3 regions of the Streptomyces sp. NPDC104371 genome follow, and region 3 is predicted to be linked to each of the others. Evidence: riboswitches for the same ligand, from Rfam matches in the RefSeq annotation. Region 3 holds a riboswitch; each other region holds the start of a gene.
What was found. A riboswitch is a leader RNA that binds a small molecule or an ion and turns the genes downstream of it on or off. The one in region 3 is predicted to bind cobalamin.
Positions count from the first base shown of each region.

Region 1: it holds a riboswitch for cobalamin, as region 3 does, so the genes downstream of both, ACZ60T_RS08030 (ribonucleoside-diphosphate reductase subunit alpha) here and ACZ60T_RS12585 (CbtB domain-containing protein) in region 3, are expected to answer to the same signal.
Region 2: it holds a riboswitch for cobalamin, as region 3 does, so the genes downstream of both, nrdI (class Ib ribonucleoside-diphosphate reductase assembly flavoprotein NrdI) here and ACZ60T_RS12585 (CbtB domain-containing protein) in region 3, are expected to answer to the same signal.

Region 1 is NZ_JBVJNF010000002.1:480,648-490,816, forward strand. Features, by position in the region: gene mctP (monocarboxylate uptake permease MctP) at 1-1,570, shown strand, start outside; gene ACZ60T_RS08025 (GNAT family N-acetyltransferase) at 1,684-2,190, shown strand; cobalamin riboswitch at 2,272-2,419, shown strand; gene ACZ60T_RS08030 (ribonucleoside-diphosphate reductase subunit alpha) at 2,547-4,919, shown strand; gene ACZ60T_RS08035 (ribonucleotide-diphosphate reductase subunit beta) at 4,910-5,935, shown strand; gene ACZ60T_RS08040 (bifunctional albaflavenone monooxygenase/terpene synthase) at 6,045-7,430, opposite strand; gene cyc1 (epi-isozizaene synthase) at 7,427-8,512, opposite strand; gene def (peptide deformylase) at 8,788-9,438, opposite strand; gene ACZ60T_RS08055 (tetratricopeptide repeat protein) at 9,554-10,169, opposite strand, start outside.
Region 2 is NZ_JBVJNF010000002.1:646,567-656,735, reverse strand. Features, by position in the region: gene tsaD (tRNA (adenosine(37)-N6)-threonylcarbamoyltransferase complex transferase subunit TsaD) at 1-315, shown strand, start outside; gene thiI (tRNA uracil 4-sulfurtransferase ThiI) at 253-1,509, opposite strand; gene nrdF (class 1b ribonucleoside-diphosphate reductase subunit beta) at 1,519-2,541, opposite strand; partial or broken gene nrdE (class 1b ribonucleoside-diphosphate reductase subunit alpha) at 2,577-4,648, opposite strand; gene nrdI (class Ib ribonucleoside-diphosphate reductase assembly flavoprotein NrdI) at 4,741-5,166, opposite strand; cobalamin riboswitch at 5,342-5,564, opposite strand; gene ACZ60T_RS08765 (DEAD/DEAH box helicase) at 5,759-7,942, shown strand; gene ACZ60T_RS08760 (Crp/Fnr family transcriptional regulator) at 8,095-8,790, shown strand; gene hcp (hydroxylamine reductase) at 8,910-10,169, shown strand, end outside.
Region 3 is NZ_JBVJNF010000003.1:413,260-423,428, forward strand. Features, by position in the region: gene ACZ60T_RS12555 (bifunctional 3-(3-hydroxy-phenyl)propionate/3-hydroxycinnamic acid hydroxylase) at 1-295, shown strand, start outside; gene ACZ60T_RS12560 (VOC family protein) at 343-1,275, shown strand; gene ACZ60T_RS12565 (alpha/beta fold hydrolase) at 1,275-2,120, shown strand; gene ACZ60T_RS12570 (bifunctional YncE family protein/alkaline phosphatase family protein) at 2,213-4,966, opposite strand; gene ACZ60T_RS12575 (ABC transporter permease) at 4,970-6,325, opposite strand; gene ACZ60T_RS12580 (ABC transporter ATP-binding protein) at 6,322-7,263, opposite strand; cobalamin riboswitch at 7,472-7,593, shown strand; gene ACZ60T_RS12585 (CbtB domain-containing protein) at 7,630-7,851, shown strand; gene ACZ60T_RS12590 (CbtA family protein) at 7,873-8,631, shown strand; gene ACZ60T_RS12595 (TIGR03767 family metallophosphoesterase) at 8,860-10,169, shown strand, end outside.

The DNA of each region.
Region 1 (10,169 bases), on a different contig from region 3:
CGGCGTCTTCATCTTCTTCTTCCTGGCCGTCACGGTCATGGGCTTCCTCGCGGCGCGCTGGCGCAAGGCGGAGAACGAGCACAGCCTGGACGAATGGGGCCTGGGCGGGCGGTCGTTCGGCACCTGGGTCACGTGGTTCCTGCTCGGCGGCGACCTCTACACGGCCTACACGTTCGTCGCCGTCCCGGCGGCGATCTACGCGGCCGGTGCCGCGGGCTTCTTCGCGGTGCCGTACACCATCCTGGTCTATCCGCTGATCTTCACCTTCCTGCCCCGGCTGTGGTCGGTCTCGCACCGGCACGGCTACGTGACGACCTCGGACTTCGTCCGCGGCCGGTTCGGCTCGAAGGGCCTGTCCCTGGCGGTGGCGATCACCGGCATCCTGGCGACGATGCCGTACATCGCCCTCCAACTGGTCGGCATCCAGGCCGTGCTGGACGTGATGGGCGTGGGCGGCGGCGAGAACGCGAACTGGTTCGTGAAGGACCTCCCGCTGCTGCTCGCCTTCGGTGTGCTCGCCGCGTACACCTACTCCTCGGGTCTGCGGGCCCCCGCCCTGATCGCGTTCGTGAAGGACACGCTGATCTACATCGTGATCGCGGTGGCGATCATCTACATCCCGATCAAGCTGGGCGGCTTCGACGAGATCTTCGCGAAGGCGGGCGAGAAGTTCACGTCGACGGGTGCGGGCGGGGTGGTCCCGGCCGCGGGCGGTCAGTGGACCTATGCCACGCTCGCGCTCGGCTCCGCGCTCGCGCTGTTCATGTACCCGCACTCGATCACGGCGACGCTGTCCTCGCGCAGCCGTGACGTGATCCGCCGCAACACCACGATCCTGCCGCTGTACTCGCTGATGCTGGGTCTGCTGGCGCTGCTCGGGTTCATGGCGATCGCCGCCGGGATCAAGGTGGACAACGGCCAGTTGGCGATTCCGCAGCTCTTCGAGGACATGTTCCCGGACTGGTTCGCGGGCGTGGCCTTCGCGGCGATCGGCATCGGCGCGCTGGTCCCGGCGGCGATCATGTCGATCGCGGCGGCGAACCTGTTCACCCGCAACATCTACAAGGACTTCATCAAGCCGGACGCCACGGCGGCGCAGGAGACGAAGGTCTCCAAGCTCGTGTCCCTGCTGGTGAAGGTGGGCGCCCTGGTCTTCGTCCTGACGATGGACAAGACCGTGGCGATCAACTTCCAGCTCCTGGGCGGTATCTGGATCCTCCAGACCTTCCCGGCGCTGGTCGGCGGCCTGTTCACCCGCTGGTTCCACCGCTGGGCGCTGCTGGCGGGCTGGGCGGTCGGCATGGTGTACGGCACGGTCGCCGCGTACGGCGTCGCCTCCCCGACCCAGAAGCACTTCGGCGGCTCGTCGAAGGAGATCCCGGGGATCGGCGAGATCGGCTACATCGGCCTGACGGCCTTCGTGCTGAACATCCTGGTCACGGTGGTCGTGACGGTCGTCCTGCGGGCGCTGAAGGCCCCGGAGGGGGTCGACGAGACCAAGCCGGAGGACTACACGGCGGACGCCGGGGACCCGGGCGTCCAGGCCGAGTTGACGGAGGCGGCGCACTGAGCACGCGGTGAGCGCACAGCGCGCGTGACCCGATCGCGGGCCGTCGGACGGACATCCGGCGGCCCGTTGTCGCGCCCGTCCCGCACACTGACCCCGTCCCGCACACTGACCCCATGGACATCTTGATCCGGCGGGCGCAGGCCGCCGAGTACGGCCCCCTCGGGGAGATCACCGCCCAGGCCTACCTCCAGGACGGGCTGCTCGACTTCGGGGACAGCGACCCCTACCTCGGCGTGCTGCGGGACGTGGCCGCGCGGGCCGCCACCGCCGAGGTGCTGGTGGCCGTCGACCGCGACCGGGTGCTCGGCGGCGTGACCTTCGTCCCCTCCGGCGGCCCCATGGCCGACATCGCCGGGCCCCGGGAGGCCGAGATACGCATGCTCGCGGTCTCCCGTGACGCGCGCGGCCGGGGCATCGGCGAGGCTCTCGTACGCACCTGTGTCGACCGCGCACGGGCCGTCCCGGGCTGTGCGCGCCTCGTCCTGTCGACCCAGCGCACCATGCATTCCGCCCACCGTGTCTACACCCGCCTCGGCTTCACGCGCACCCCCGACCGCGACTGGAACCCCGTCCCCGAACTCACCGACGTCACCCTTCTCACCTATGCGTTGACACTCTGACATGCCCCGAGGCCATGGGCTATCTGATCCACTACGACCCATACAGCCACAACATGTGGTGGTGGCATGGCGACCCGGCACAAGATGTATGCTCGTGCTCGCTGTCGCCGCAGGGGAATCCGGTGCGAATCCGGAACTGTCCCGCAACGGTGTACTTGTACGCCTCCGTCCCCGGACGGGGTGGTGTACGAGGTCCAGTCCGAGGACCTGCCGACAGCAGCGCCCGACCGTCCGGTCCGGGCGCCCTGACGTCCGGGCCTCGTGGAATGGGCCGGTGGACGCGACGCGCCCGCACGCGCTCGTGAGCCCGCCTCCGCCCTCTGCCAGGCCCCGTGCCGAGCGAGGGAGAGCCCTACGTGACCATCGCGCCAGCCGAACCGGCTTCAGCGACACTCGCGGCGACCGACGGGACCGACGGTCCCGGTGCCGCCCTGCTGCGGACCCTGACCGAGCTGACCGCCGACCTCCCCGACGCGGACCCCGGCCGGGTGGCCGCCGCCGCGCTGCGGGGCCGCTCCGCGCGGGCGGACGAGGCGGAGCTGCGCGAGCTGGCCACGGAGGCCGCGGCCGGGCTCATCTCCGAGGACCCCGCCTACTCCCGGCTCGCCGCACGGCTGTTGACGCTCTCCATCGCCGCCGAGGCCGCCTCGCAGCAGGTCACGTCCTTCACGGAGTCCATCGCCGTCGGGCACCGGGAAGGGCTCATCGCCGACCGCACGGCCACGTTCGTCAGCCTCCACGCCGACCGCCTCGACGCGCTCGTGGACCCCGCCGGCGACGACCGCTTCGGCTACTTCGGCCTGCGCACCCTGCACAGCCGCTATCTGCTGCGGCACCCGATCACCCGCAAGGTCATCGAGACCCCGCAGCACTTCCTGCTGCGCGTCGCCTCCGGTCTCGCCGAGGACGACACCGCCCACGCCGTGGACGAGGTCGCGGCGCTGTACGCACTCATGAGCCGGCTGGAGTACCTGCCCTCCTCCCCCACGCTCTTCAACTCCGGTACCCGGCACCCCCAGATGTCGTCCTGCTACCTCCTCGACTCCCCCAAGGACGAGCTGGACTCCCTCTACGAGCGTTACCACCAGGTCGCCCGCCTCTCCAAGCACGCCGGCGGCATCGGGCTGTCGTACTCCCGTATCCGCTCGCGGGGTTCGCTGATCCGCGGCACCAACGGGCACTCCAACGGCATCGTCCCGTTCCTGAAGACGCTCGACGCCTCGGTCGCCGCCGTGAACCAGGGCGGTCGGCGCAAGGGCGCGGCGGCGGTCTATCTGGAGACCTGGCACCTGGACATCGAGGAGTTCCTGGAGCTGCGCGACAACACCGGCGAGGACGCCCGGCGCACCCACAACCTCAACCTCGCGCACTGGGTGCCGGACGAGTTCATGCGCCGGGTCGCCGCCGACGAGCCGTGGTCGCTGTTCTCGCCCTCCGACGTGCCCGAGCTGGTCGACCTGTGGGGCGCGGAGTTCGACGCCGCCTACCGCGCGGCCGAGGCGAAGGGTCTCGCCCGCAAGACGATGCCCGCCCGTGAGCTGTACGGCCGGATGATGCGTACCCTCGCGCAGACCGGCCAGGGCTGGATGACGTTCAAGGACGCCGCCAACCGCACCGCCAACCAGACGGCCGAGCCGGGCCATGTCGTCCACTCCTCCAATCTCTGCACGGAGATCCTGGAGGTCACGGACGACGGCGAGACGGCGGTCTGCAACCTGGGCTCCGTCAACCTGGGCGCGTTCGTCGACACCGCGGCGGGTGAACTCGACTGGGAGCGGCTGGACTCCGCCGTCCGTACCGCCGTCACCTTCCTCGACCGGGTCGTCGACATCAACTTCTACCCGACCGAGCAGGCGGCCCGCTCCAACGCCCGGTGGCGCCCGGTCGGCCTCGGCGCCATGGGGTTGCAGGACGTCTTCTTCCAACTGCGCCTGCCCTTCGACTCGCCGGAGGCCAAGGCCCTGTCCACGCGGATCGCCGAGCGCGTCATGCTCGCCGCGTACGAGGCCTCGGCCGACCTCGCCGAGCGCAGCGGCCCGGTGCCGGCCTGGGAGAAGACCCGTACCGCGCGGGGTGTGCTGCACCCCGACCACTACGGCGTCACGCCCACCTGGCCCGAGCGCTGGGCGGCGCTGCGCGAGCGCATCGCCACCGTCGGCATGCGCAACTCGCTGCTGCTGGCCATCGCGCCGACCGCGACCATCGCCTCGATCGCGGGTGCGTACGAATGCATCGAGCCGCAGGTCTCCAACCTGTTCAAGCGCGAGACCCTCTCCGGTGAGTTCCTCCAGGTCAACTCGTATCTGGTGCAGGACCTCAAGAACCTCGGCGTCTGGGACGCCCGGACCCGTGAGGCGCTGCGCGACGCGAACGGGTCGGTGCAGGACTTCGCCTGGATCCCCGAGGACGTACGGACGCTGTACCGCACGGCGTGGGAGATCTCGCAGCGCGGTCTGATCGACATGGCCGCCGACCGCACGCCGTATCTGGACCAGGCCCAGTCGCTGAACCTCTTCATGGAGACGCCGACCATCGGCAAGCTCTCCTCGATGTACGCCTACGCCTGGAAGCAGGGTCTGAAGACGACGTACTACCTGCGCTCGCGCCCGGCGACCCGGATCGCCCGCGCGGCCCGCGCCCAGGCCACCCTCCCCGCCCAGCAGATCGCCGACCCCGACGCCGTCGCCTGCTCCCTTGAGAACCCCGAGTCCTGCGAGGCATGCCAGTAATGTCCACCCACTCCTCCAAGAACCTGCTCGACCCCGGCTTCGAGCTGACGCTCCGCCCGATGCGCTACCCCGACTTCTACGAGCGCTACCGGGACGCCATCAAGAACACCTGGACCGTCGAGGAGGTCGACCTCCACTCGGACGTCGCCGACCTGGCGAAGCTCACGCCCGCTGAGCAGCATCTGATCGGCCGGCTGGTCGCGTTCTTCGCGACGGGCGACTCGATCGTGGCGAACAACCTCGTGCTGACGCTGTACAAGCACATCAACTCCCCCGAGGCGCGGCTGTATCTGTCGCGGCAGCTCTTCGAGGAGGCGGTCCATGTCCAGTTCTATCTGACCCTCCTCGACACCTATCTGCCCGACCCGGAGGACCGCGCCGCGGCCTTCGCGGCGGTCGAGAACATCCCCTCGATCCGCGAGAAGGCCGAGTTCTGCTTCAAGTGGATCGACTCGGTGGACAAGATCGACCGGTTGGAGACGAAGGCCGAGCGCCGCCGCTTCCTGCTCAACCTCATCTGCTTCGCCGCGTGCATCGAGGGCCTGTTCTTCTACGGCGCCTTCGCCTACGTCTACTGGTTCCGCAGCCGGGGTCTGCTGCACGGCCTGGCCACCGGCACCAACTGGGTGTTCCGTGACGAGACGATGCACATGAGCTTCGCCTTCGACGTCGTGGACACCGTCCGCAAGGAGGAGCCGGACCTCTTCGACGACGAACTGCGCGACCAGGTCACGGACATGCTCCGCGAGGCCGTCGAGGCCGAGCTGCAGTTCGCGCGCGACCTGTGCGGTGACGGTCTGCCGGGCATGAACACCGAGTCGATGCGGCAGTACCTGGAGTGCGTCGCCGACCAGCGCCTCACGCGTCTCGGCTTCGCCCCGGTGTACGGCTCCGAGAACCCGTTCTCCTTCATGGAGTTGCAGGGTGTCCAGGAGCTGACCAACTTCTTCGAGCGGCGCCCCTCGGCGTACCAGGTCGCGGTGGAGGGCACCGTCGACCTCGACGAGGACTTCTGAGCGACCGGCGCCACCGGTACGACAGCGCACCGACGCGCCGGCGCACGGCCAGGGACCTGCGGGCTTCCTGGCCGTGCGCCGTTGTCAGCGCCCCGGATCACTCAGCGGATCACTCACCGGGCAGGGCCCGCAGCCGCAGCCGCCGCGGGCGCAGCGTGATGCCGATACGGAACCGGTCGTCGGACCCGGGCGCCTGCTCGAAGCGGAAGGCGGACGCCACCACCGCGGTGACGAGCGTGAGTTCGGCCATCGAGAAGTGGTCGCCGGGGCACTTGCGGTTGCCCACGCCGAACGGGCTCATCGCGTACTTGGGGACGCCCTTGGCATGCTCCGGGAGCCAGCGGTCGGGGTCGAACTCCGTGGGCCGGTCGTAGGAGCGGGGATCGTGCTGGATCGCGTACGGGCTGTAGACGACGTCCGCCCCGGCCGGGATCCGGTAGCCGCCGAGTTCGGCGTCGGTCACCGCGCGGCGGGTCAATATCCATACGGCGGGACGCATCCGCATTGACTCCACGATGACATTCACAGTGTGCGTCAGCTTTCGGACATCGTCGAATGCGACCGGCCGGTCACCGACGACGGTCTTCACCTCGGCCCGGATGCGGTCCGTTTGCTCGGGGTGGTCGGTGAGGACCTGGAGGAGGGACATCACCATCGATCCCACCGTTTCACTTCCGGCGGTGACGATGGCGACGACCTGATCGTGAATCTCCTGTTCCCCAATGGGCGCGCCGTTCTCGTCCTTCGCCTCGAGCAAAGCGGCCAGCAAATCGTCCGGCTTATGGCCGGAAGCCCGGCGGGCGGCGATGATCTCGTCCACCAGGAGATGCAGATCGGCCAGGGCGCGGTCGAATTCGCGGTTGGCCGGAATGGGTAGGCGATACAGCGGTCCGAGCGGCAGCACCATGCGCTGGTACATGCTGCTGAAGAGCGTGGCGAGCGCGGCGCAGATCCGGTCGGAGCGTTCGTCCATGTAGCTGCCGCGCATCAGACAGCGGGCGACGACCCGGACGGCCACCCGGAACGACTCGGCGGTGACGTCGATGAGCGGGTCGGCTCGCCACCGCTCCACCAGCGCATACGCCTCCTCCTCCATGATCGGCCCATAGGCGGGGATGGCCTCCTTGCGGAAGGCGGGCTGGATCGCCCTGCGCTGGCGCCGGTGCAGCGGCCCGTTCGTGGTCGCCACCCCCTGCTTGCCGAGCAGCCCTTCCAGGGACTCCCACAGCGCGCCGCCGATCTGGTAGTCGGTGCTGAGCGCGAGGGCCCCGGTCAGTTCCGGGGTCGTGACGGCGTAGACCGTCTTCGGGCCGAGCCGGAGCCGTACGACGTCGCCGTGGTCTCGCAGTCCGCACAGCAGGCCCAGCGGGTCGCGGGCCAGCTTCCAGCCATGGCCGAGCAGCGGGAGGCCGCCACCGGCGAGCGGCGGGACACGCAAGGAAGTACCCCGCGCAGAGGCGGCGGCCGGGGCCCCGGCCGAGGATTCGAGGGTCATTTCTCACCTCCCGCTTCGTTGTCGACATAAGGGGGTGTCGAGCGGTCGTCCCAACTGTCGACCCGATAGCGGCCGGATTCATGATGGAACCAGTACACGGCGCTGAACCAGTTCCGCATGTTGGCGACGATCGTCTTCACCGCGAAGCTCAATTCCCGGCCCGCCGTACTTCCGTCCGCGAGCGTGTCGGCGAACCGTAACAATTCCCGTTCGGCGCCCAGGAATTCGGATATGCATTCCTCCACCCGGCGCCGTACGTCCTTGATGGCTTCTTCGATGGTCAACCCCTGATGATGGATAAGGCTGATCCCGAGATTGTGGACCTCGTCCCCCGCGATCTCCTTGGGGAGCGAGCACAGATCGTTGTACCAGGCGGCGAATTCCTGACTCAGCAACGCCGCCCGCCGGTATGCGGGGTGTTTCCGTACCGCGTCGGGCAGTTCGCACCCCGCGCTCGGCTCCAGCAGATCGGTCCAGATGTGGTGCGCGAAGGTGAGCCGCCGTAGTTCGAGGTAGTCCTCGACGGTCGGGACGACTCCCTGCGCGCGGTTGCGGAACTCCTCGTCGTACGCCTCGATCACGGCGTGGAAGTGCCGCTCGAAGCGCGCGTTCCACCGCGGGCCGAGGAACGCGTACAGCCGCAGCACACTGTCCGCGAACGCCGCGACCAGCGGATCCGGGTGGAGCAGGTGCTCCTTCGGAGCGCCCACCGCCCGGTGGAGTCGGAACCTGAGCCGTCGCCAGGCGGCCGGCCGGTGGTGCACGATGTCACGGTCGTGACGGTCGTCCCAGATGAAGAACCACGCGCTGTAGTCGGCTATCGCCTGGAGTACCTCCTCGGGCGCCCCGATGTAGTAGCCCGCCATGAGGTCGGTGTAGCAGAGCCCGTCGGCGTGCTCCGCGACCTTGTCCGCCGACATGAGCCGCTGACGCAGCAGCCAGGAGCGCGTGTTCTCCTGGAGGCGGGGCCAATACGGGTGCAGTTGCCGGGGAAACCCGGTTTCGATCACCGGCAGGGACAGTGCCGGTGGAACCGCGATCGCGGTCGTGGTCGATGATGTGCTGTGCGGGAAAGCTGGCACGGACAAACCCCTCTCAGCCGCCGATAACGCACGCCCCCTGCCGTGCCGGGCGCGCGCCGTTGCGCATCCCCGTGTCCTTTCCATTCAGCCCTACAACTGACCGACACGGGAATGGATTTGCCCATTCACTACCCCCGCGGTGCCAGGAATGCGCCTCTGCGACTGCTGAGAGATCAGTGAGGCGTACAAGGGTCGGGATGCCTCGCACATACGAGCGAAAGAACGGCGCCCGGCCGGGGAGGAATCCCGGCCGGGCGCCGTCATCGAAGGTTCGCTCAGTCGTTGGCCACCACGGGGTAGCGGGGCTCGTTCTCGGCCATCTGCCGCAGCGCGTCCTTGCGTTCACGCTTGGAGAGGCGGTCGATGTAGAGGTAGCCGTACAGGTGGTCCGTCTCGTGCTGGAGGCAGCGGGCGAAGTAGCCCGTGCCGCGCACCTTGATCGCGTTGCCCTTCTCGTCCTGCCCGGTGACCTCGGCGTAGTCGGGGCGGGCGAGCGGAGCGTACGCGGTCGGTACGGACAGGCAGCCCTCGTTGTTGTCGTCCAGGCGGCGCTTGTCCGCGGGCAGGTCGACCAGACGGGGGTTGCAGACGACGCCCACGTGCCGCCGGCCCTCGTCGTCCTGGCAGTCGTAGACGAAGACCTTCAGGTCGACGCCGATCTGGTTGGCGGCGAGGCCCACGCCCTCGGCGGTGCGCTGGCTGGTGAACATGTCCGCGACGAGCTGCTGAAGGTCGTCACCGAAGTCGGTGACGTCCCGGCACTCCTTGTGCAGCACGGGGTTGCCGACGACCGTGATCGGCCGCGACGTCCCGCGCTCACGCCAGGCCGTCTCGCGCTCCTCGCAGTCCTCCGTGTCGATGACGAAACCCTCGTCGTCCACGGGGAGCACGCCCGTGTGCTGCTGATCGGTGTCCTGCTGCGCCATGACCGACGTACGCCTTCCTGCGACCTCTGCGAATCCTGCGAGTACAGCCTACGGGGCGCGGGGCCGTCTCCTCCCCGCGATCCCGGAGGTGGTACGGGACCGGCGGGTCTTCCGCTCAGCAGACCTCTTCCAGGTCCCGCCAGTCCCGGGAGTCCGGGCTGTCGGCGACCCAGCCGTCGAGCAGCCCGCGCACCAGCGCGGCGGGCGCCGCGATACCGCACTCCCGCTCGGGCACCCACAGCCGCCCGGCCGTGCGGTGCCCCAGCGGTCCCGGATGTCCGGGCTCGCTGTGGTCGTGCGGGTCCAGATGCTCGCCGTCGCCCTCGTCGGAGGGCATCCGGGACTCGGAGCACATCCGGCACAGCAGCCGCACGGACGAGGACCAGTCCTCGGCGGCGAACCCGGCGTCAGCGGCGAGCTGCTCCAGCGCGTCCCGGTCGTCCTCGGTCGCGGCCTCCAGCAGCACGACCCAGGTGGGCACCGGCGAGGGCGCCCACAGCTCGATCTCGTCGAAGACGGGGTACGCGTGCCCCGTGGCCGTCGTGCGCTCGCCGTGCGGCACGCCGTCGTGCAGGACGACCTCGCCCCAGCGGCGCCCGGAGGACGGCAGCGGGATGGAGAGCACCTCGATACGGGCGGGGTCCAGCCTGCGCCCCCAGACGACCTCGGCCTCACCCTCCGGCGACAGCCGCACGGCCGCACTGCCCAGCGCCATCCCGGTCGGCTCCCCG
Region 2 (10,169 bases), on a different contig from region 3:
CACGACGTGCGGACGCTGATCGTGGTGGGCGGCGTCGCGGCGAACTCCCGGGTCCGGGGCCTGGCCGAGCAGCGGTGCGCCGACGCCGGGGTGGAGTTGCGGGTGCCGCCGCTGACGCTGTGCACGGACAACGGCGCCATGATCGCGGCCGTGGGCGACCTGCTCGTCCGCTCGGGGGCCGAGCCCGCGCCACTGGAGGTGTCCATCGATCCGTCGGCGCCGCTGGAGTACGCCTCTTTGACCCCGCTGCCGTCAGGCGGGGGCCGGACAGTGGCCGCCGGTGGCCGGCGCCTCCTCGTCCGTCCCGGGGTGTAGCACCTGAGCGGCGTCCAGGAGTGCCTCGACCACCTCGTCCAGGTCGAGGCGCTTCTCGACGGACCGCAGTTGAGGGAGCCCGGCACGGGTGCTGACCCGGGGCGGAGCGAGCAGGCTGCAACAGTCCTCGTCCGGGAGGATCGAGATCTCGGCGGTGCCGATGGACCGGGCCTCGTCGATGATCTCCTGCTTCTCCCAGCCGATCAGCGGCCGCAGCACGGGCAGCGCCGCCGCCTCGTCCACGGCGACCAGATTGGCCAGCGTCTGGCTGGCCACCTGGCCCAGACTGTCGCCCGTCACCAGCGCCTGCGCGCCGGTACGGGCGGCCAGCGCGGAGGCGGTACGCACCATCAGCCGCCGCTGGGCGACGACTTGAAGCCGTCCGGCCCCGGCCACGGCGAGCTGCTTCTGCGCCTTGCCGAGTGCGATGACGTGCAGGGACCCGGGCGGCTGGTAGCGGTTCAGCTCCCGTGCCAGGGCGTACGCCTTGTACACCGACGACGGGTTCGTGTACGGAGCCCCGTTGAAGTGCACGAAGTCGCAGGCCAGGCCGCGCCGCATGGCCCGGTGGGCGGCCACGGGCGAGTCGTAGCCCCCGGACAGCAGCACCAGAGCACGGCCGCTGGAGCCGACCGGTAGTCCGCTCAGGCCGGGGAGCCGCCGCCAGGACAGATACGTCTCCTTGTGGTCGATCTCCACCGCCAGTGTGACGTCCGGCCGGGCGAGGTCCACGCGCAGCCCCGGGAACTGTGCCAGGACTCGGGCGCCGAGGTGCGCGTCGACCTGGGACGAGGTCAGCGGGAACCGCTTGTTCCGCCGCTTGGTCCGCACGGCGAACGTGGCGCCGTCCCGGGTGCCGCCCAGGGCGTCGAGGGCGGCCGAGGTGATGGCGTCCAGCTCGCTGGGCACCCGCACGGCCGGCTCCACGGAGTTGAAGCCGATGACTCTGCGCGCCCGCTCCAGCAGAGCCTCCTGGGGTACCTGCCCGCCCAGTACGGTCACGTTCTGGGCGGTCTTGATCCACGTGGAGCCGCCGATCCCGCGCAGTGCGAGACGCAGGTTGTCGTGCAGCCGCTCGGTGAAGCGGTGCCGGTTGCGGCCCTTGAGGAAGATCTCACCGTGCTTGAGCAGTACGCATGAGTCGTACGGGCCGGATGCCGTAGGGGGAGCGGGAACGCTGGGTTTGTCGGACATGTCAGCCTCTCAGAAGTCCCAGTCGTCGTCGGCGGTGTCCTCCGCCTTGCCCATGACGTAGGAGGAGCCGGAGCCGGAGAAGAAGTCGTGGTTCTCGTCCGCGCCGGGGGACAGCGCGGCCAGGATCTCCGGGTTCACCTCGGTCTCGTCCGCGGTGAAGCGGGCCGGGTAACCGAGGTTCATCAGCGCCTTGTCGGCGTTGTAACGGACGAAGACGGCGACATCGTCCATCAGCCCGAGCGGCTCGTACAGCTCGCCGGAGTACCGGAGTTCGAGCTGGTACAGCTCCTCCAGCAGGTCGTACGTGAACGTCCGCATCTCCTCCTGCCCCGAGGCGTCGAGCTTCTCCAGGCCGCGCTGGTACTTGTAGCCGGAGTAGTAACCGTGCACGGCCTTGTCGCGCAGGATCAGGCGGATCATGTCCGCGGTGTTGGTGAGCAGGGCGTGGGTGGAGAAGTGCAGCGGGAGGTAGAAGCCCGCGTACAGCAGCAGCGACGACAGCAGGGTGGAGGCGACCTTCCGCTTCAGCGGGTCGTCGCCGTAGTAGTACTTCAGGACCGTCTTGCAACGCTGCTGGAGGACGTCGTTGCCCACGGCCCAGCGGTACGCGTCGTCGATCTCCGGGGTGTTGGAGAGGGTGGAGAAGACGGAGGAGTAGCTGCGGGCGTGCACGGCCTGCATGAAGGCGATGTTGGTGTAGACGGCCTCTTCGTGCTCGGTGCGGGCGTCCTGGATCTGGACGATCTCGCCGACCGTGGCCTGGACGGTGTCGAGCATGGTCAGACCGGTGAACACCCGCATGGTGAGCGTGCGTTCGGCTGCAGTGAGCCGCTGCTGCCAGGCGTTCACGTCGTTGGAGAGCGGTACCTTCTCCGGCAGCCAGAAGTTGGCGGTGAGGCGGTTCCAGACCTCCAGGTCCTTCTCGTCGGTGACGCGGTTCCAGTTGACCGGGCGGAGCCGGGCGGCCGGGTCGTGGCGGTAGGCGGGCGGGGTGACCGACAGCTCGGTCAGCGGGGCGGGGGTCGTGGTCATGGTGCGTGCTTCCGGGAGAGTGCGGGCGACTGGCGTCACAGGGTGCAGGACAGGCAGTTCTCGATCTCGGTGCCCTCCAGGGCCTCTTGGCGCAGCCGGATGTAGTAGAGCGTCTTGATGCCCTTGCGCCAGGCGTGGATCTGCGCCTTGTTCAGATCGCGCGTGGTGGCCGTGTCCCGGAAGAACAGCGTGCAGCTCAGGCCCTGGTCGACGTGTCGGGTGGCCGCCGCGTAGGTGTCGATGATCTTCTCGTAGCCGATCTCGTACGCGTCCTGGAAGTACTCCAGGTTGTCGTTGTCCATGTGCGGCGCCGGGTAGTAGACGCGGCCGAGCTTGCCCTCCTTGCGGATCTCCACCTTCGAGGCGATCGGGTGGAGGGAGGCGGTCGAGTCGTTGATGTAGCTGATGGAGCCGGTCGGCGGCACGGCCTGGAGATACTGGTTGTAGATGCCGTGCTCCCGCACGGACTCCTTCAGCTCGCGCCAGTCGGCCTGCGTGGGCAGGGTGATCCCCGCGTCGGCGAACAGCGCCCGGACCCGCTCGGTGGCCGGTTCCCACACCCGCTCCGTGTACTTGTCGAAGTAGGAGCCGTCGGCGTACGCGGTCTTCTCGAAGCCGTCGAAGGCGGTGCCGCGTTCGCTCGCGATCCGGTTCGAGGCGCGCAGGGCGTGGAAGGCGACCGCGTAGAAGTACATGTCGGTGAAGTCGATGCCTCCTCGCTGCCGTAGTGGATGTGCCGCGAGGCGAGGTAGCCGTGCAGGTTCATCTGGCCGAGGCCGATGGAGTGGGAGAGGTCGTTGCCGTGCGCCACGGAGGGCACGGCGTCGATGTGCGACTGGTCGGAGACGGAGGTCAGGCCGCGCACGGCGGTCTCGACGGTCGCGCCGAGGTCGGGGGAGGCCATCGCCGCGGCGATGTTGAGCGAGCCCAGGTTGCAGGAGATGTCCTTGCCCACGGTCTCGTAGCCGAGCGAAGTGTCGTAGGTGCTCGGCGTGTTGACCTGGAGGATCTCCGAGCACAGGTTGGACATGTTGATCCAGCCCGGGATCGGGTTGGCCCGGTTCACCGTGTCCTCGAACAGCAGATACGGGTAGCCGGACTCGAACTGGAGCTCCGCGATCGTCTTGAAGAACTCGCGGGCGCTGAGCGTCGTCCTGCGGACGCGGGGGTTGGCGACCAGCTCGTCGTAGTGCTCGCTGACGGACAGGTCGGCCAGTGGCTTGCCGTACTCGCGCTCGACGTCGTACGGCGAGAATAGATGCATGTCCGCGTTGCGCTTGGCCAGTTCGAAGGTGATGTCGGGGACGACGACACCGAGCGAGAGGGTCTTGATGCGGATCTTTTCGTCCGCGTTCTCCCGCTTGGTGTCCAGGAACCGCATGATGTCCGGGTGATGGGCGTGCAGGTACACCGCGCCCGCGCCCTGCCGCGCGCCGAGTTGGTTGGCGTAGGAGAAGGAGTCCTCGAGGAGCTTCATCACGGGGACGACACCGGAGGACTGGTTCTCGATCTTCTTGATCGGAGCGCCCTGCTCACGCAGGTTCGTCAGCAGCAGCGCCACGCCGCCACCCCGCTTGGACAGTTGCAGCGCGGAGTTGATGCCGCGTCCGATGGACTCCAGGTTGTCCTCGACGCGCAGCAGGAAGCAGGAGACCAGCTCGCCGCGCTGGGCCTTGCCCGCGTTGAGGAAGGTGGGGGTGGCGGGCTGGAAGCGGCCGGTCATCATCTCGTCGACCAGGCGGGAGGCGAGCGCCTCGTCGCCCGCGCCCAGGAACAGGGCGGTGGCGACGACCCGGTCCTCGTACCGCTCCAGGTAGCGGGAGCCGTCGAAGGTCTTCAGCGTGTACGAGGTGTAGTACTTGAACGCGCCCAGGAAGGTGCGGAAGCGGTGCTCATGGGCGTACGCCTGCCGGTACAGGTCCTCCAGGAACTCCCACCGGTAGCGCCGGATCGGCGCCTCCTCGTAGTAGTCGTTCTCGATGAGGTAGTCGATCTTCTCCTTCAGCGACCCGAACTCCACCGTGTTCGGGTTCACATGCTGGAGGAAGTACTGGCGGACGGCCTCGCGGTCCTTGCCGAACTGGATGCGGCCGTCGCAGTCGTACATGTTCAGCAGGGCGTTCAGCGCGTGGTAGTCCTTGCGCGTGCCGACCGACTCGCGCGGGGCCGCGGGGGCCGTGCTTGCCGTGGTGAGGGTGCTCATGCCGCCTGTCGCTCCGCCGTCTGTCGTGTCCAAAATTCCCGCAGTCCTTCCCTCACGGCGCGGACGTCGCGGTCCGTGCCCAGCAGTTCGAATCGGTACAGCTCCGGGACCTGGCACTTCGCCGAGATCACCCGGCCGGCCAGGCAGTGGGCGGCGCCGAAGTTGGTGTTGCCGGAGGCGATGACCCCCCGCAGCAGCGTCCGGTTGGCCTCGATGTTCAGGAAGCGGATGACCTGCCTGGGGACCGCTCCGGAGCGGTCACCGCCGCCGTAGGTCGGCACGATCAGCACATACGGCTCGGTGACCCGGGGCATGCCTTCGCGGTGCGGGTGCACGGGGATGCGTGTGGCGGGCAGGCCCAGCTTCTCCACGAAGCGCTTGGTGTTCTCCGAGACGCTGGAGAAATACACGAGACCGTTCATCGGTCGCCGGCTCCTCTCGCTCGTTCCCGTCTCCGTCCGAGGACCGGGAGGGGAGGAGCGGCGCGGCGCGTACGACGGGACGCCGGGGCGGCGGAGATACGCGGTACGCCTCGCCCGGATCCGTGCGGCTGCCACCTGGCCCTCCCTCGGGGCCTCGGAGCGCGCACGCCGCTGTCCGGTGTGCGCACCGGTGGCAGGTCTTCGGACTCGCGGGCGCGTCTCGTGTTGTACGAGACCCCTACTGGCCGTCGCTTCCCAGGCCCGGTACGTCGGGCCCAGTGCGTATGACGGCGGTCGTTACCGCTCACCGCTGCGGGGCAGTCCCGGACTCTCACCGGGTTCCCTCTTGCGACGCCGAACACAGCAGTGCCCGGCGAACCACCAGCACCGCCAACACTACATCTAGAACTCGGCGAGTGCGCGCATCCCAGATGTTGTGTCAGGAGTGAAACTTAGGTAACCCTAAGTTCTGGTGCGGTCGGACGGGTACCGCCCTCGGGGAGCGCGTCCCGCCCCGGTGCTGGCGCGTGCGCCGGACGCGTTGGATAGGTTTCGACGGTCGCGGGGACATGGCGAGAGGGGCCGGGGCGGGATGGGGCGCGGTGAGCGGGAGGCGGTTGCCGCGGGAGGGCGGCTGTACGAGGCGGCGCAGGCGGTGGCCGACGACCACGGGCGGGCCGTCGAGGCGGTTCGGGCGGCGCTGAAGCCGATCTGCGACACGGCGGCGGAACAGGCGCTGGACGCCATCCCGGTGACCCGGTTGAAGGAGGTCACCGAGGGGCGGCTGAGGCTCGGGGAAGTCGAGCGGAGCGGGCTGCGGTCGGTCCGGCAGGTACTCGACGCCGGTCCCTACCGGTTGCGGCAGATTCCCGGCGTGGGGGAGCGGACCGCCGATCAGGTCATCGCGGCGGCACGTCAGATAGCCGATGCCGTTCGGGAGGCCGTCGCCGTCCACATCGACGTGGACCGGCCGGAGCCGCGGACCACCGCACTCGTCATGGCCCTGCAGGTGCTGGTGGAAGCGGGCCCCGACGCGCGGCGAGCCGTCGACACGGCCGCGGCGCTCTCGGAGCGGCTCGGTCCGCTGCTGGCCGAGGCCAAGCCGGCCGCCGGGCGGCTGGGGATGCTGCTGGCGGGGAAGGCCAAGCGAGTTCGGGCGCTGGAGGCTGTCGCGGAGCTTCGCGGGCTGACCGAGGAGGCGGCGCGGGGCGATGTACCGGAGCTGCTCGCGCAGGCCTCGGTGGACCTGCTGCGCGGTACCCCGACCGAGGCCGCGGCCTGGGTCGACTTCGAGCTGCGGTCCGCCGACTACTACAGCCTGCTCGCGGAGATCTCCGGCCGCAGACCGGACACGGCCGCCGTCGAGGGGTTCCTGCCCGACGACGTCGCCGAGCGGGTCCGTGACCAGACGCTCGACGACACGCACCGGCGGGTGTCGCTACGCGGCTACCAAGCCTTCGGCGCGCGCTTCGTCCTGGCGCAACGCAAGGCGATGCTCGGCGACGAGATGGGGCTCGGCAAGACCATCCAGGCCATCGCCGCGCTGGCGCATCTCGCTGCCGAGGGGCAGAGCCACTTCATGGTCGTCTGCCCGGCCAGCGTCCTGATCAACTGGACACGCGAGATCGAGGCCCGCAGCAAGCTGCGCGTGATGCCTCTGCACGGCCCCGACAGACAGGAAGCGTTCGCCGACTGGAAGGGCAGGGGCGGCGTAGCGGTGACCACCTTCGACGCCCTGCGCGGCTTCCCGGTCCCCGGCGGCGGCGAGCTGGGGATGCTGGTCGTGGACGAGGCGCACTATGTGAAGAACCCGAAGACGCGCCGCTCCCGGGCCGTGACGGAATGGTCCGAACGATGCGAACGCGTTCTCTTCATGACGGGCACCCCCATGGAGAACCGGGTCGCCGAGTTCCGCAGCCTGGTGCGGATTCTCCAGCCGCGCCTGGCGGAGGCCATCGGTGACCGTGACGGAGTGGCCGGTTCCCAGGCCTTCCGGAAGGCTGTCGCCCCGGTCTATCTGCGCCGCAACCAGCAGGACGTCCTGACCGAACTGCCCGCGCTCCAGCAGACGGACGAGTGGGACGAGTTCAGCGCGTCGGACGAAGAGGCCTACCGCGAGGCCGTGAGCGCGGGCAATTTCATGGCGATGCGCAGAGCGGCGTACGCGCGCCCCGAGAAGTCGGCCAAGCTGAACCGGCTGCGTGAGATCGTCGAGGACGCCGCCGAGAACGGGCTGAAGGTGGTGGTGTTCTCCGCCTTCAGGGATGTCCTCGGGGCGGTGAAGGACACGCTGGATGACGCGCGGAGCAAGGGCGGCGGCCCGGTGTTCGGCCCGATCTCGGGAAGCGTGCCGCCCGCGCGCCGTCAGCGGTCGGTGGACGAGTTCGCCGCCGTGCCCGGTCATGCGGTGCTGGTGGCGCAGATCGAGGCGGCCGGGGTGGGGCTCAACATGCAGGCCGCGTCGGTCGTGATCATCTGTGAGCCACAGCTCAAACCGACCATCGAACACCAGGCGGTGGCGCGGGCCCATCGCATGGGGCAGGTGCGGTCGGTCCGGGTGCACCGGCTGCTCACCACCCGCGGGGTGGACGAGCGGATGGTGGAGATGCTGAAGAACAAGACCCGCCTGTTCGACGCGTACGCACGGCGCAGCGCGGTCGCCGAGTCGACGCCGGACGCGGTCGACGTCTCGGACACGACGATGGCCCGCCAGATCGTCGAGGAGGAGCAGGCGCGGCTGGCAGCGGTCCGCGACGGGTCCGCGGGACACCCGTGAGCGACCGCCCGACCCCAACGCACGTCAACAGGCGGCCCGTTCGCGTACCGGGGACCAACGGCCCTTCCGGCCGGGGTGTGGTCCGGCGGTAGCGTCGGTGCGGGTGTGGCTGGAAGGCCCGGGGTGTCCGGGCATGGGGCGTTGGAGGGTGCATGTCGCCGCGGGCCGGAGTGGATGCGCGAGAGCTGCTGTCCCGGTTGCCGCTGTTCGCCGGGCTCACCTCCGAGCAGCTCGGGGTGATCTCGGCCGGGTGTTCCTCCGTGACGCTGGCGCGCGGGCGGGTGCTCTTCCATCAGGGCGATCCGGTGCGGGGCTTCTTCTTCGTCCTGGGCGGGCAGATGCAGCTCTCGGTGTCCACGGGCGACGGGTCGGAGAAGGTCGTGGAGATCGTGTCGGCCGGGGAGAGCTTCGGGGAAGCGGTGGTCTTCGACGGCAGCACCTACCCGGTCACCGCGACGGCGCTGGTCGGTACGGAGATGCTGGCGGTCGCCGGCCGGGCGATGCTCGAACTGCTCGACCGGGACCCGTCGTTCGCCCGCCGGATGCTCGGCAACATGGCGGTGCGGTTGCGCCGACTCGTACGGGACGTGGAGTCCTACTCGCTGCGGACGGGTGAGCAGCGCGTCATCGGGTTCCTCCTGCACAACGCCACCACCGACGAGGAGTGCCGGGACCAGGTGCGGCTGCCCGTGTCGAAGCAGATCCTCGCCTCGCGGCTGAACCTCACCCCGGAGACGTTCTCCCGTGTCCTGCACGGACTGTCGGCCCAGAGCCTGATCAGCGTGCGGGGCCGGTGCATCGCGCTCCACGACACGACCGCCCTGCGGGACAAGCTGGCATGGCGGTGAGGGCGGTGACCGACACCACAGCGCACCTTGCTCCCTCCTTGATCTGTGTCAAGGAGACGGCGGTGGCATCGGCCTAGCGTCGGCTCCACGGGGACACCACTCATTGCCAAGGAGCATGGATGTTCTGCTATCAGTGCGAACAGGCCGACCGTACCGGTGAGACGCTCGGCTGCGCGGGCCCGCTGGGCAACTGCGGCAAGGATCCCGCCACCGCTGACCTCCAGGACGTACTGATCCACGCGGTGAAGGGCATCGCCCAGTACGCGACGCGGGCCCGCGCCCTGGGCGCTCCCGACGAAGAGGCGGCGCCCTTCATCCTCTACTCGGTCTTCACCACCCTGACCAACGTCAACTTCAACCCCACCCGCTTCGTCGCCCTGATCCAAGAGGCCGCGGCCGTACGCGACCGGGTGCGGGCCCGGTACGAGGACGCCGCGCGGGCCCGCGGGCAGCGGCCCGAGCACCTCACCGGCCCCGCGCGGTGGGAGCCCGCCGCCGATCTGGACGGGCTGCTGCGGCAGGCGCCCTCGTACCGGGTGGACGCGGGGCTCTCCGCGGTCGGCCCCGATGTCGTCGGGCTGCGCTCGCTGCACCTGTACGCGATCAAAGGCATCTGCGCGTACTCCTACCACGCCCACGTGCTCGGGCAGCAGCGCGACGAGGTGTCCGCCGGGGTCGAGGAGGCGCTGGCCTACCTGGCCGAACAGCCCACGGACACCGATGAGTTGCTCGCGCGCGCGGTCGGGCTCGGCCGGCTCAACCTGACGGTCATGGAGATGCTCGACGCCGCCAACACCGGCACGTTCGGCCCTCAGCAGCCGACGGCCGTACGGACAACTCCGGTGGCGGGCAAGGCGATTCTGGTCAGCGGCCACGATCTGCGGGACCTGGCGGCGCTGCTGGAGCAGACGAAGGACACCGGCATCAACGTCTACACGCACGGCGAGATGCTGCCCGCGCATGCCTACCCGCTGCTCAAGGCGTACCCGCACCTGGTCGGCAACTACGGCGGCGCCTGGCAGGACCAGCAGCGGGAGTTCACGAAGTTCCCCGGCCCGATCCTGATGACGTCGAACTGCATCATCGAGCCGTACCCGGCGTACCGCCGACGGATCTACACGACCGGGCCCGTGGGCTGGCCGGGGGTGCGGCACCTGGCGGACCACGACTTCTCCGCCCTGATCAAGGCCGCGCAGGCGATGCCCGGCTTCCGCGCGGACGAGCCGGAGGAGCGGTTCATCACGGTCGGGTTCGGGCGCGACGCGCTGCTCTCCGTCGCGGACAAGGTCACCGACGCCGTACGGCAGGGTGCCATCCGGCACTTCTTCCTCGTCGGCGGCTGCGACGGCCCCACCGTCGGCCGTGAGTACTACCGGGAC
Region 3 (10,169 bases):
GATGACCCGCCTGGACGACCTCCTCGGCAGCGGCTTCGTGCTGCTCGGCGACGACGTCGACCCCGCGACCGTCCTCACCGCCGAGGAGAAGGCCGGCTGGGACGCGCTGGGCGCTCGCTGCATCGCGGTGCGGCCGAAGACCGCGTACACGCAGGGTTCCGACGAGCTGGTCGACCTCGAAGAGGTCCTGCTGCCCTGGATGCGCCGCTACGGCGCCCGTGTCATCGCCGTGCGCCCGGACAAGTTCGTCGCCGCGGCCGACACCGACGGCCTCGCGGTGCCCACCGCCGCCTGAGACAGCGCACCCCGCCACACCCCCTCCGCGAGAAGAGGAGATGACACATGTCCGGTGTCAAGGAACTCAGCTACGTCGTCTACGAGGCGAGCAGCCTCACCGACTGGGAGCACTTCGGTGTCGACCTGCTCGGCATGCAGTACGGCGAGAAGACCGACAACGGCTTCACGCTGCGCACCGACGAGAAGGCGCACCGCTGGATCGTCACCGAGGGCCCGGCCGACGATCTCGTGGCCAGCGGCTACGAGGTCACGGACGGCGCCGCGCTCGACGCCCTGGTGGAGACGGTGCGCGCGGCCGGGATCGAGGTGACCGAGGGCGACGCCGAGCTGGCCGCGGCGCGCAAGGTGGACCGGATCTTCCTCACCACGGACCCGATGGGCAACCGTGTCGAGCTGGTGACCGGACTGGCCGACGCGCCCACCCCGTTCGCGTCCCCGCACCTGGTCGGCGGCTTCGTGACCGGCGCGGGCGGCGCGGGCCACCAGGTCCTGCTGGCGCACGGTGTCTCCCGCGAGACCTATCTGGCCTTCTACATCGACCTGCTCGGCTTCAAGGTCAGCGACATCATCGTGGAGGAACTCACCCCCGGTGTCTTCGCCGACCTGATCTTCCTGCACTGCAACGGCCGCCATCACACCGTCGCCTTCGGTGACATGCCGTCGCCGAAGAGGACCCACCACTTCATGGTCGAGGTGACCGACATCCACGATGTCGGCGCCGCCTACGACCGGTGCGTGGACGCCAAGCAGCCGCTCGAGATGACGCTCGGCATGCACCCCAACGACCACATGTTCAGCTTCTACGTCTTCAGCCCCTCCGGCTTCAGCATCGAGTACGGCTGGGGCGGGCTGATCATCGACGACGAGACCTGGGAGGTGAAGACGCTCGACCGGCTGAACAGCTGGGGCCACCGTCCCCCGGGCGTCGTCGCCGAACTCCTCGCCGCCGCACCCGACTTCCGGAAAGAGAACGACTGATGCCTCTCGCACCCCAGGACATCGCCCGCACCGTCGAGGCGGGCGGCCGCACCCTGCGCTACTACGAGGCGGGCTCCGGTCACCCTGTGATCCTGCTGCACGGCAGCGGCCCCGGCGCGACGGGCTGGAGCAACTTCGCGGGCAACATCGAGGCGCTCGCCGAGCACTTCCATGTGTACGCCGTCGACATGCCCGGCTGGGGCGAGTCGGACCCCGTGACCATCGACGAGATCGACCACGTCGGGACGGCGCTCCAGTTCCTGGACGCCCTCGGCATCGACAAGGCCGCGTTCGTCGGTAACTCGATGGGCGGCCACACCTCGCTGCGGATCGCCACCGAACACCCCGACCGCATCTCGCATCTGATCACCATGGGCCCGCCCGTCGGCATGAAGCCCACGCTCTTCGGTCCCGGGGGCGGCCCCTCGGAGGGGCTCAAGGTGCTCATCGAGACGTACCACGACGCGAGCCCGGAGAACGTGCGCCGACTCGTCGAGATCATGGTCTACGACAAGGCCCGCTTCGCCACCCCCGAGCTGTGCAAGGCGCGTTCGGACGCCGCGCTCGCCCGCCCGGAGCACCTGCGCAACTACGTGGCGGGCCTGCCGAAGGGCGCGCCGATCCCGAAGTGGGTCGACCACACCCTGCTCGCACAGATCCAGGTGCCCACGCTGCTCATCCACGGCCGCGACGACCGCGTCGTCCCGTTCGAGACCTCGCTGAACCTGCTGGCGAACATCCCGGACAGCCGACTGGTGCTGCTCAACCGGTGCGGTCACTGGGCCATGATCGAGCACGCCGAGGAGTTCAACCGGCTGGTCATCGACTTCGTCGCCAACAACTGACCTGCCTCGAGAGGGAGTTGGACAAGAAGGGCGAAAGGGCCCCTGGCCGGTGGTGACACCGGCCAGGGGCCCCTCGGTGCGTTCGTCCTGGGTCAGCCGTCGTTCTCCGCCGACGGGATGAACGCGCCCGGCACGTCCTTCGGTGCGAAGATCTTGCTCTCGCCCGGGTACGGCTTCTTCCAGCCGTGCGTCTCGTACCAGGTGAAGTGGTTCATCTGCGCGGGGTTCGCGTAGTCGGGCACGGCGTGGGGACCGGTCAGCCGCTGCTGCGACTTCCACTTCTCCCACGTCGTCACGAGGTCCTGCTTGTCCGCCGGGACCTTGGTCGACGGCACGGCCGCCGCCGAGGGGTTCTGCGGCGCCGGGGTGTCCACACCGCAGGACGGCGGGGTCTTCAACCCGTCGGTCAGCGGCGTCCGGTTGGGCAGCACGGTGAACGGGGTGTAGTCCGGCTTCTGCGTGAAGGCGGCGCGCATGGGGCTGGCCGCGCTGTCCTTCTGGTTCATCGGGCGGACCCCGAGGATCTGCTCGATGGTCCGGATCATCGTGATCTGGGAGTAGTAGTGGCTGTCGACGACGCCGTGCTTGGCCCAGGGGCTGATGATCTGGATCGGGGCCCGGTGGCCGTCGACGTGGTCGAGCCCGGCCTGGGAGTCGTCCTCGAGGACGAAGATCGCCGAGTCCTTCCAGTACTTGCTGTGCGAGATCTTGTCCACGATCCTGCCGGTGGCGAGGTCGTTGTCCGCGACCTGGGCGGGCCCGCTCGCCGGGCCACCCGTGTGGTCACTGGAGAGCCAGAACATGTTCAGGTTCGCCGGACCGTTCTGCTCGAAGTCACGCTTCCAGATCTCGTACCGGTAGACGTCCGGGATGCTGGTGTCGAACTTCGGGAAGCCGTGCACCGACACGTCGTTGAGCGACGGGATCGGCGAGGACGAGTTGAGCGGGTAGGCAGTGTCCTGCCCGGTCGCCGCCATGTTCTTGGCGTCGCAGTACAGGTTCTGCCAGCTCGCGCCCGACGGCTTGGTCAGGAACTGCTGGAACTCACCGAAGTTGCGCACCGACTTGCCGGACGCCTGCGCGCCGGTCCACAGGAAGCCGGTCCGCTGGTGGCCGAGGGCGTCGTCCTCGGTGTCGTAACTGCGCTGGTAGGCACCAGCGGAGGACTCGGTGTACTCCGGGTTGTCCGCCTGCATCAGCCAGTTGTGGCCCTCGGCGGAGTTCGTGCCGATGTCGTACGTGTTGTCGTACAGGCCGAACTGCCGCACCAGCGCGTGCTGGTTGGGCGTCACGTTCTCGCCGAACTCCGCCAGCGACGGGTCGCCGTTGCCCTCGGGGACATCACCGAGGACCTGGTCGTAGGTCCGGTTCTCCTTGACGATCATGAAGACGTGCTTGATCGTCGAGGGGTCGCCGATCCGCTCCGGCACGGGCACCGGCTTCTTCTTGCCCTTGCCCTTGGCCAGCTTGACCGAGTCGCCGTTCCAGCCGTTCTGCTTGAACACCTTGGCCGTCTGCGACTTGATGACGCGATCGCTCGGCAGCGTGAACCGCTGAAGGCTCGACGTCGTGTCGTGCGTCCCGTGCCCGGCGGGGTTGTTGGGGCGACGGGCGTCCACCCCACGGGTGTTGGAGACCACGATCTGCTTGCCCACGGTCGCGATCTCCGCGGGGAAGTAGTCCGTCGGGAGCAGACCGACGTAACTGACCGGCTCCTGCGCGGAGGTGTACCGGTAGACGGCGACCGCGTTGGCCCGGCCGAGCGTCACCAGCAGACGGCCGTCGTCCGTGAGGGTCACCGCGTCGGGCTCGTAGCCCACCGACGCCTCGGGCCACGGCTGGGTGGCGATGGTCTGCACGACCTTGTTCTTACGGGTGTCGATGACCGACACGTCGTTGGTGGCCGTGTTGGTGACGAACAGCGCGCCCTTCTTGGCGTACAGGGCAGTCGGGTGCAGACCGACGTCGATGCTGCCGACGGCGGCGTCCGGCTTCGCCAGGTCGATGACGCTGACCGTGCCGGTGGTGGTGGCCGCGGTCACCTGGTCGGCCGGCACCTGGGTGTTGTACGAGTTGATCGTGGGCTCACCGGGCTTGGCCGGACGCCCGCCCTCGTTGCTGACGTAGAGCTTGGATCCGATCATGAGCATGTCACGTGGAGCGTTGCCGACGCTCCAGCTCCGCTGGACGGCACCCGTCACCGCGTCGAGGGCGACCACCCGGTTCTGGCCGTTGACCGCGGAGTACACGGTGGAGCCGTCGGCCGAGAACACCGCCTCACCGACCAGCGCGTGCTTGGGCCCGTCGGCCGCGATCTTGATCGACGTCGGGTCGCTGACGCTGCCGTCCGGGTTCACGGTGAACCGGGTGTACCCGTCGTTCTGCCCCAGCCAGAGCTGCGAACCGTCGGGCGAGTACGTCGGACCTTCCTGCCCCACGTCATTGCCGCTGATGCGCGGCGTGGACGACGCGGAGTTGCCGACGAGCTGCTGAACCTTCCAGCTCTTCAGGTCCATGATGGCCAGCGCCGAACCACCGTCGGTGACCGAGGCCGCGAGATGGGTGCCGTCCGGGCTGACGGACGACGACATGATCTTGCCGTTGTTGATGAGCAGACGTTCGCCGTACGGGGCGATGTACTGGTCGCTGGAGACGACCTGCCCCTGCGCGGTGGTCTGGCCGACCTGGTCGGTGCCGAACTGGTGCGTCTGCGCGATCGCGGTACCGGCGGCGACGAGGGTCCCGGCGGTGATACAGGCCGTCACCAGGGTCCGGCGGCCGACGCGTCGACCGGGAAGGCCGGAGTACTCCTTCCCGACGCGTCTACGACGGCGTGTTACCTGCATGGGTCATCCCTTCGAGGTGGGGAGCAGCTCGACATTGCCGTCGAACTGCCATAGCGGGTTCGGCGCGTCCCCGATCGGGGTCCGCACCAGGAAGTAGCCGTTCACTTCCTTCGGTCCATCGCCATCGGCCATGAACCGCCCGTCCGCGGTGACGTCGAGTTGGTAGATGGCCGTCCCGGGGGCCTCGACGCCGGGCAGATGCCAGGAGACGACACAGCGCCAGTCGTTGCCCGGCCCCCGCGCGTCGGCCGTGACATTGCCCTTGTGGCAGGCCGCCGACGCCCGCACCTGCGCCTCGGTGACGGCGGGACGGTGGAGCTGCTCGGTCTGCATGCGATAGAGGTGGGCGAACGCCGTGGCGACCGAACGCTCCACCTTGTCCTGCTCGATGCCCGACCCCGACGCCCCGCTCGCCGCCGCGACGACGGGGACCGACACGGCCAGCAGCCCGGCGAGCGGCACGACGCCGAGGGTGAGCGCGCGGTGGCCCAGACCGTCGTCGGTCAGATTGGTGAAGTCCCGCCGCAGGAACAGCAGATACGCCAGCGCCGTCGCCACCACCGCCCACACCAGGCTGACCACGATGCCGATCACGAGCGGGCCGAGCTGGGCCGGTTCCGCGAACAGGCCGTTCCAGGCGATGAAGGCGTACCCGGGCAGCGCCAGACGGACGGCCACGGGCAGCGGCAGCATCTGGGCGAGCTGCATCGCGAGCGCGACGAGCGCGGGCAGCAGCAGCCCCATCGGGGACCGTCCCAGCACGACCGAGCCGAGCAGACCGATCGCCGCGAGCGCCAGGGTCGGGCCGAGGACACAGACCCAGGCGAGCAGGACCTTGCCCGCGGCGTCCGAGGCCGACAGCAGATGACCGTCGAGGCCGACCAGCGGCCGATGACCGACCGTCAGCAGCCCGCCGACCGCACTGGAACAGGCCAGCCCGGCCACGAGCACCAGGATGACCGTGAGGCTCGCCAGCGCCTTCGCCACGAAGATCCGCCGCGGCGAGCGGACCGCCACCAGCAGATGACGCCAGGTGCCGAGCCGGTCCTCGGAGGCGAACACATCACCGGCCACCAGCGAGGTCAGCAGCGGCAGCGCCCAGGTGCCCGCGAAGCCGAGGATCACCAGCGGCCCGGCCCACCCCGTGGCGAGCATCCAGCGGCCGAAGAGTGTGTCGACGGGGAGTGTGCTCTGCTGACTCACCCCGGCGACGAACACCGCCGGAGCGATCCAACAGGCCAGGACCAGCAGCCGGATGCGCCACTGCGAGACGACCTTGACCAACTCGAAGCGGTAGCCGCGCCCGACCGGGACGCGGGGGGCACGCACAGCTCTGTCGGCGGTGAGCGTCGCGGTCAACTGCCGTTCTCCTTCTGCTCGGTGAGGGCGAGGAACGCGGCCTCGAGCGGCGACACCACGGGGGCCAGTTCGCGCAACGCGATGCCCGCGCCCACGAGCCGCACGACCAGTTCGTCGAGAGCGGGCACCAGCGCGCGGATGACGAGCAGGTCGGAGTCCTGCCGCACCCCGGCGTCGTCCACGACCCGCACCCCGGCCGTCCCGTCGGCCAGTCGGCGGGCGGCCCGCGGGTCCGACGTCAGCAGCCGGTAGTCCAGTTCACGGTGGTCGGTGGCCAGCTTGCCGAGCGGACCGGAGAAGACGACGCGCCCGGTGGCGATGATGGTGACCTCGGAACACAGCGCTTCGAGGTCGTCCATACGATGGCTCGACAGCACCACGCTGGTGCCTTCCGCGGCCAGCCGGGTGAGCACCCCGTGGACATGCTTCTTGCCCGCCGGGTCAAGGCCGTTGGACGGCTCGTCGAGCACCAGCAGCCGGGGCCGGGTGAGCAACGCCGCGGCCAGTCCCAGCCGTTGGCGCATGCCGAGCGAGAAGCCGCGGGCCCGGTCGTCGGCGACCTCGGTGAGCCCGACCTGGTGCAGAACGTCGTCGACGCCCGACAGCCCCGCGTCCAGGCCGCGCAGAGCGGTCAGCGCGGTGAGGTTCTGCCGCGCGGTGAGCGAGGGGTACAGACCGGGACCGTCCACGAAGCCCGCGACACCGTCGGGGGTGGCGAGCGCCCGCTCGACCGGAGTGCCCAGGACCTCCAGCCGGCCGCTGTCGGCGACGGCCAGTCCCAGCAACAGGCCGAGCAAGGTGGTCTTGCCCGCGCCGTTCGGTCCGACCAGGCCGTGGATCTGGCCCTGCGCCACATCCAGATCGATGCCGTCGAGTGCGACGATGTCACCGAAACACTTGGTGATTCCGCGAGCTCGGATTGCGGGGAACGTGTCCATGGGCCCCTTCCTTCGAATCCTCCAAGGACCCTAGGGGCGTTACACCGCGCCGGGGTAGACCTCGTGGTGAACGCTGCGCCAACAGTGGGTCACCTTCGGTCACGGTGGCGGGAAACCAACGAATCAGGGCCTGTTGCGCCTTGGCCCCGAAACGAAGATCACACCAGGTCAGCGCGGTCTTGGCGAGGCGCGCGAGTCGCGATACGGTCTGTCCGATATCGACGACGGCGAGACGGAAGCCGGTGGGAACCCGGCACGGTCGCGCCACTGTGTGCGGGACACCTTACGTGTCCCGTGAGTCAGACCCGTGGCCGTCGTCCATGAAGCACCGAGATGGGACGCGAACTCCCCAAGGAGGCTCTGCCAATGGCGCAGACCGTCGCTCAGCCGACATCCACCACACCCGCACTCCCCGCCAAGCTGCCGCTGACGGCGATAGCTCCCTGGGCGGCCTTCTTCGGCGTCCTGATGCTGGTCCTGCTGTACTTCGTGGGCGCGGAGCAGGGCGCCACCTCCGTGTTCAGCGGCACGGACGTCCATGAATGGGTGCATGACGCCCGCCACCTCCTCGGCTTCCCCTGCCACTGACGCGAGGAACGCCGCACACCCATGAACTCCACCACTGTAAGAAGCCTGTTGGTGCGGGGCATGCTCGCCGGCCTGGCCGCCGGTGTACTCGCCCTGGTCGTCGCCTACTTGCTCGGCGAACCGTATGTCGACCAGGCGATCGGCTTCGAGGAAGCCCATGCCCATGCCCATGAACACGAGATGGAGGTGGTCTCCCGCTCCGTACAGTCCACCGCGGGCCTCGCCACCGGCGTCCTCGTCTACGGGGTCGCCTTCGGCGGCATCGCCGCCCTCGCCTACTGCTTCGCGCTCGGCAGGGTCGGCCGCCTCACCCCACGGGCGACGGCGCTGCTGCTGTCCGGCTGCGCGCTGCTCGCCGTCTATGTCGTCCCGTTCCTGAAGTACCCGGCCAACCCGCCGTCGGTCGGCGAAGCCGACACCATCGGCAAGCGGACCACCCTGTACTTCCTGATGATGCTGCTCAGTGTCCTGCTCGCGCTCGCCGCCACCATGGCGGGCAAGCGGCTGGCGCCGGGCCTCGGCACCTGGTGGGCCACCGTGGTGGCCGTGACCGGCTTCGTCGTGGCGATCGGGCTGGCGTACGCCTTCCTCCCGGCCGTCAACGAGGTGCCGCAGCACTTCCCGGCCGCCCTGCTCTGGCGGTTCCGGCTCTCGGCGCTGGCCATCCAAGCCGTCCTGTGGACCGGATTCGGCCTGCTCTTCGGTGAGTTGGCGGAGCGCCTGCTCAACCCCCGCGCCGCGGCGGTGCGTTCCCCGCACACCGCCCCCGCCGCGAACTGAACGACGGTGTGACGCACATCCGGCGCCCGCGCGAACTCAGCGCGCGGCGCCGGTGTCCGCCGCCACCGACGGTTCCGCCACCCCTGATTCCCCCCTCACGCGCTGTTTCCGTGAAGTTTGCTCGGGGCCCCTGGACACTTCTCTACCCATCAGTAAGGTCTGACGACGGACGGATGTGGTCGGGCAGGCGGGCGGGACTCTCAAGTCCGCCGTGATCAAGGGGAATTCATGAGCGGAATCAGTCGTCGGCGGTTCGTGTCGGGCGCGTCCGCGGCAGTCGCGGGTGCCGCCCTGTGGCCGTTGCTGACGCCAAGTCGCGCGCTCGCGCGGGACCGGGCGCTGGCGCTCACGGCCGCGCGGGCCGTACGGATCGAGGGGACGACGCTCGAACAGGCCGCGATGGCGACGGGGGACGGGGCGTACAAGCGCCTTGCGGCAGGCCCCGGTTGGCCCCTGGTGGTGCGCGGCGACGTGGCGGGCGCGGCGTCCGGCCGGGACGACCGGCGCACCGGCCTCGCCTCCTTTGTCCAATTCACTGACATGCACCTGACAGACACCGAGTCCCCGGTGCGGTTCGAGTACCTGGCCAGCCTCATCGACAGCGCGCACCGGCCGCAGGAGGCGCTGACCGTGCAGGGCGCCTCCTCGCTCATCGAGCGCGTCAACCGGGTGCGCCAAGGCCCGTACACCGGCATGCCGTTCAGCATGGTGATGACCACGGGCGACAACACCGACAACCACGAGCAGCTCGAACTCGACTGGTACCTGACCGTCATGAGCGGCGGCCGGATCACCCCGAACAGCGGCAGCCTCACCCGCTACGAGGGCGTGCAGAACTCGGGCAGCGCCCAGTACTGGAACCCCGAGTCGTCCCTCCAGGACACCTACAAGGCCAAGGGCCTGCCGCAGATCCCCGGCTTCCTGGCCGGTGCGATCCGCCCCTTCGACGCGCCCGGCCTCAGCGTCCCCTGGTACACCACGGTCGGCAACCACGACGACAGCATCGAGGGCACCCTGCCCGACCTCGGCCTGCTGAACGACCTGTACACCGGTTCCCGCAAGGTGGAGGGCTGCGACTCGGCGACCGCCGCCCAACTCGCGGACGCCCTGCAACACAACCCGGCCCAGGCCGTCACCCTGCTGGCCAAGCTGCTGACCGGCGGCGGCGCGATCCGTACGGTCACACCGGACGAGCGGCGCCGCCCGTTCACACCGACGCAGTTCGCGCAGGCGCACCTGAACCCGGCGTACACCGGCCCCGGCCCCGTCGGTCACGGCTACACCCAGGACTCGGTCAGCAGCGGTCGGCTCTACTACACCTTCGACCTCGCCGACGGAGTCCTCGGCATCAGCCTCGACACCACCAACAGGGCCGGATGGGCCGACGGTTCGATCGGCACGGCGCAACTCAACTGGCTGGAGTCGGTCCTCAAGTCGCACAGCGGCCACTGGTACGACACCAGCGGCAACCGGGTGCGCGGCGGCTCCGACGACCGCCTCGTCGTCCTCTTCAGCCACCACACCAGCGGCACGATGGG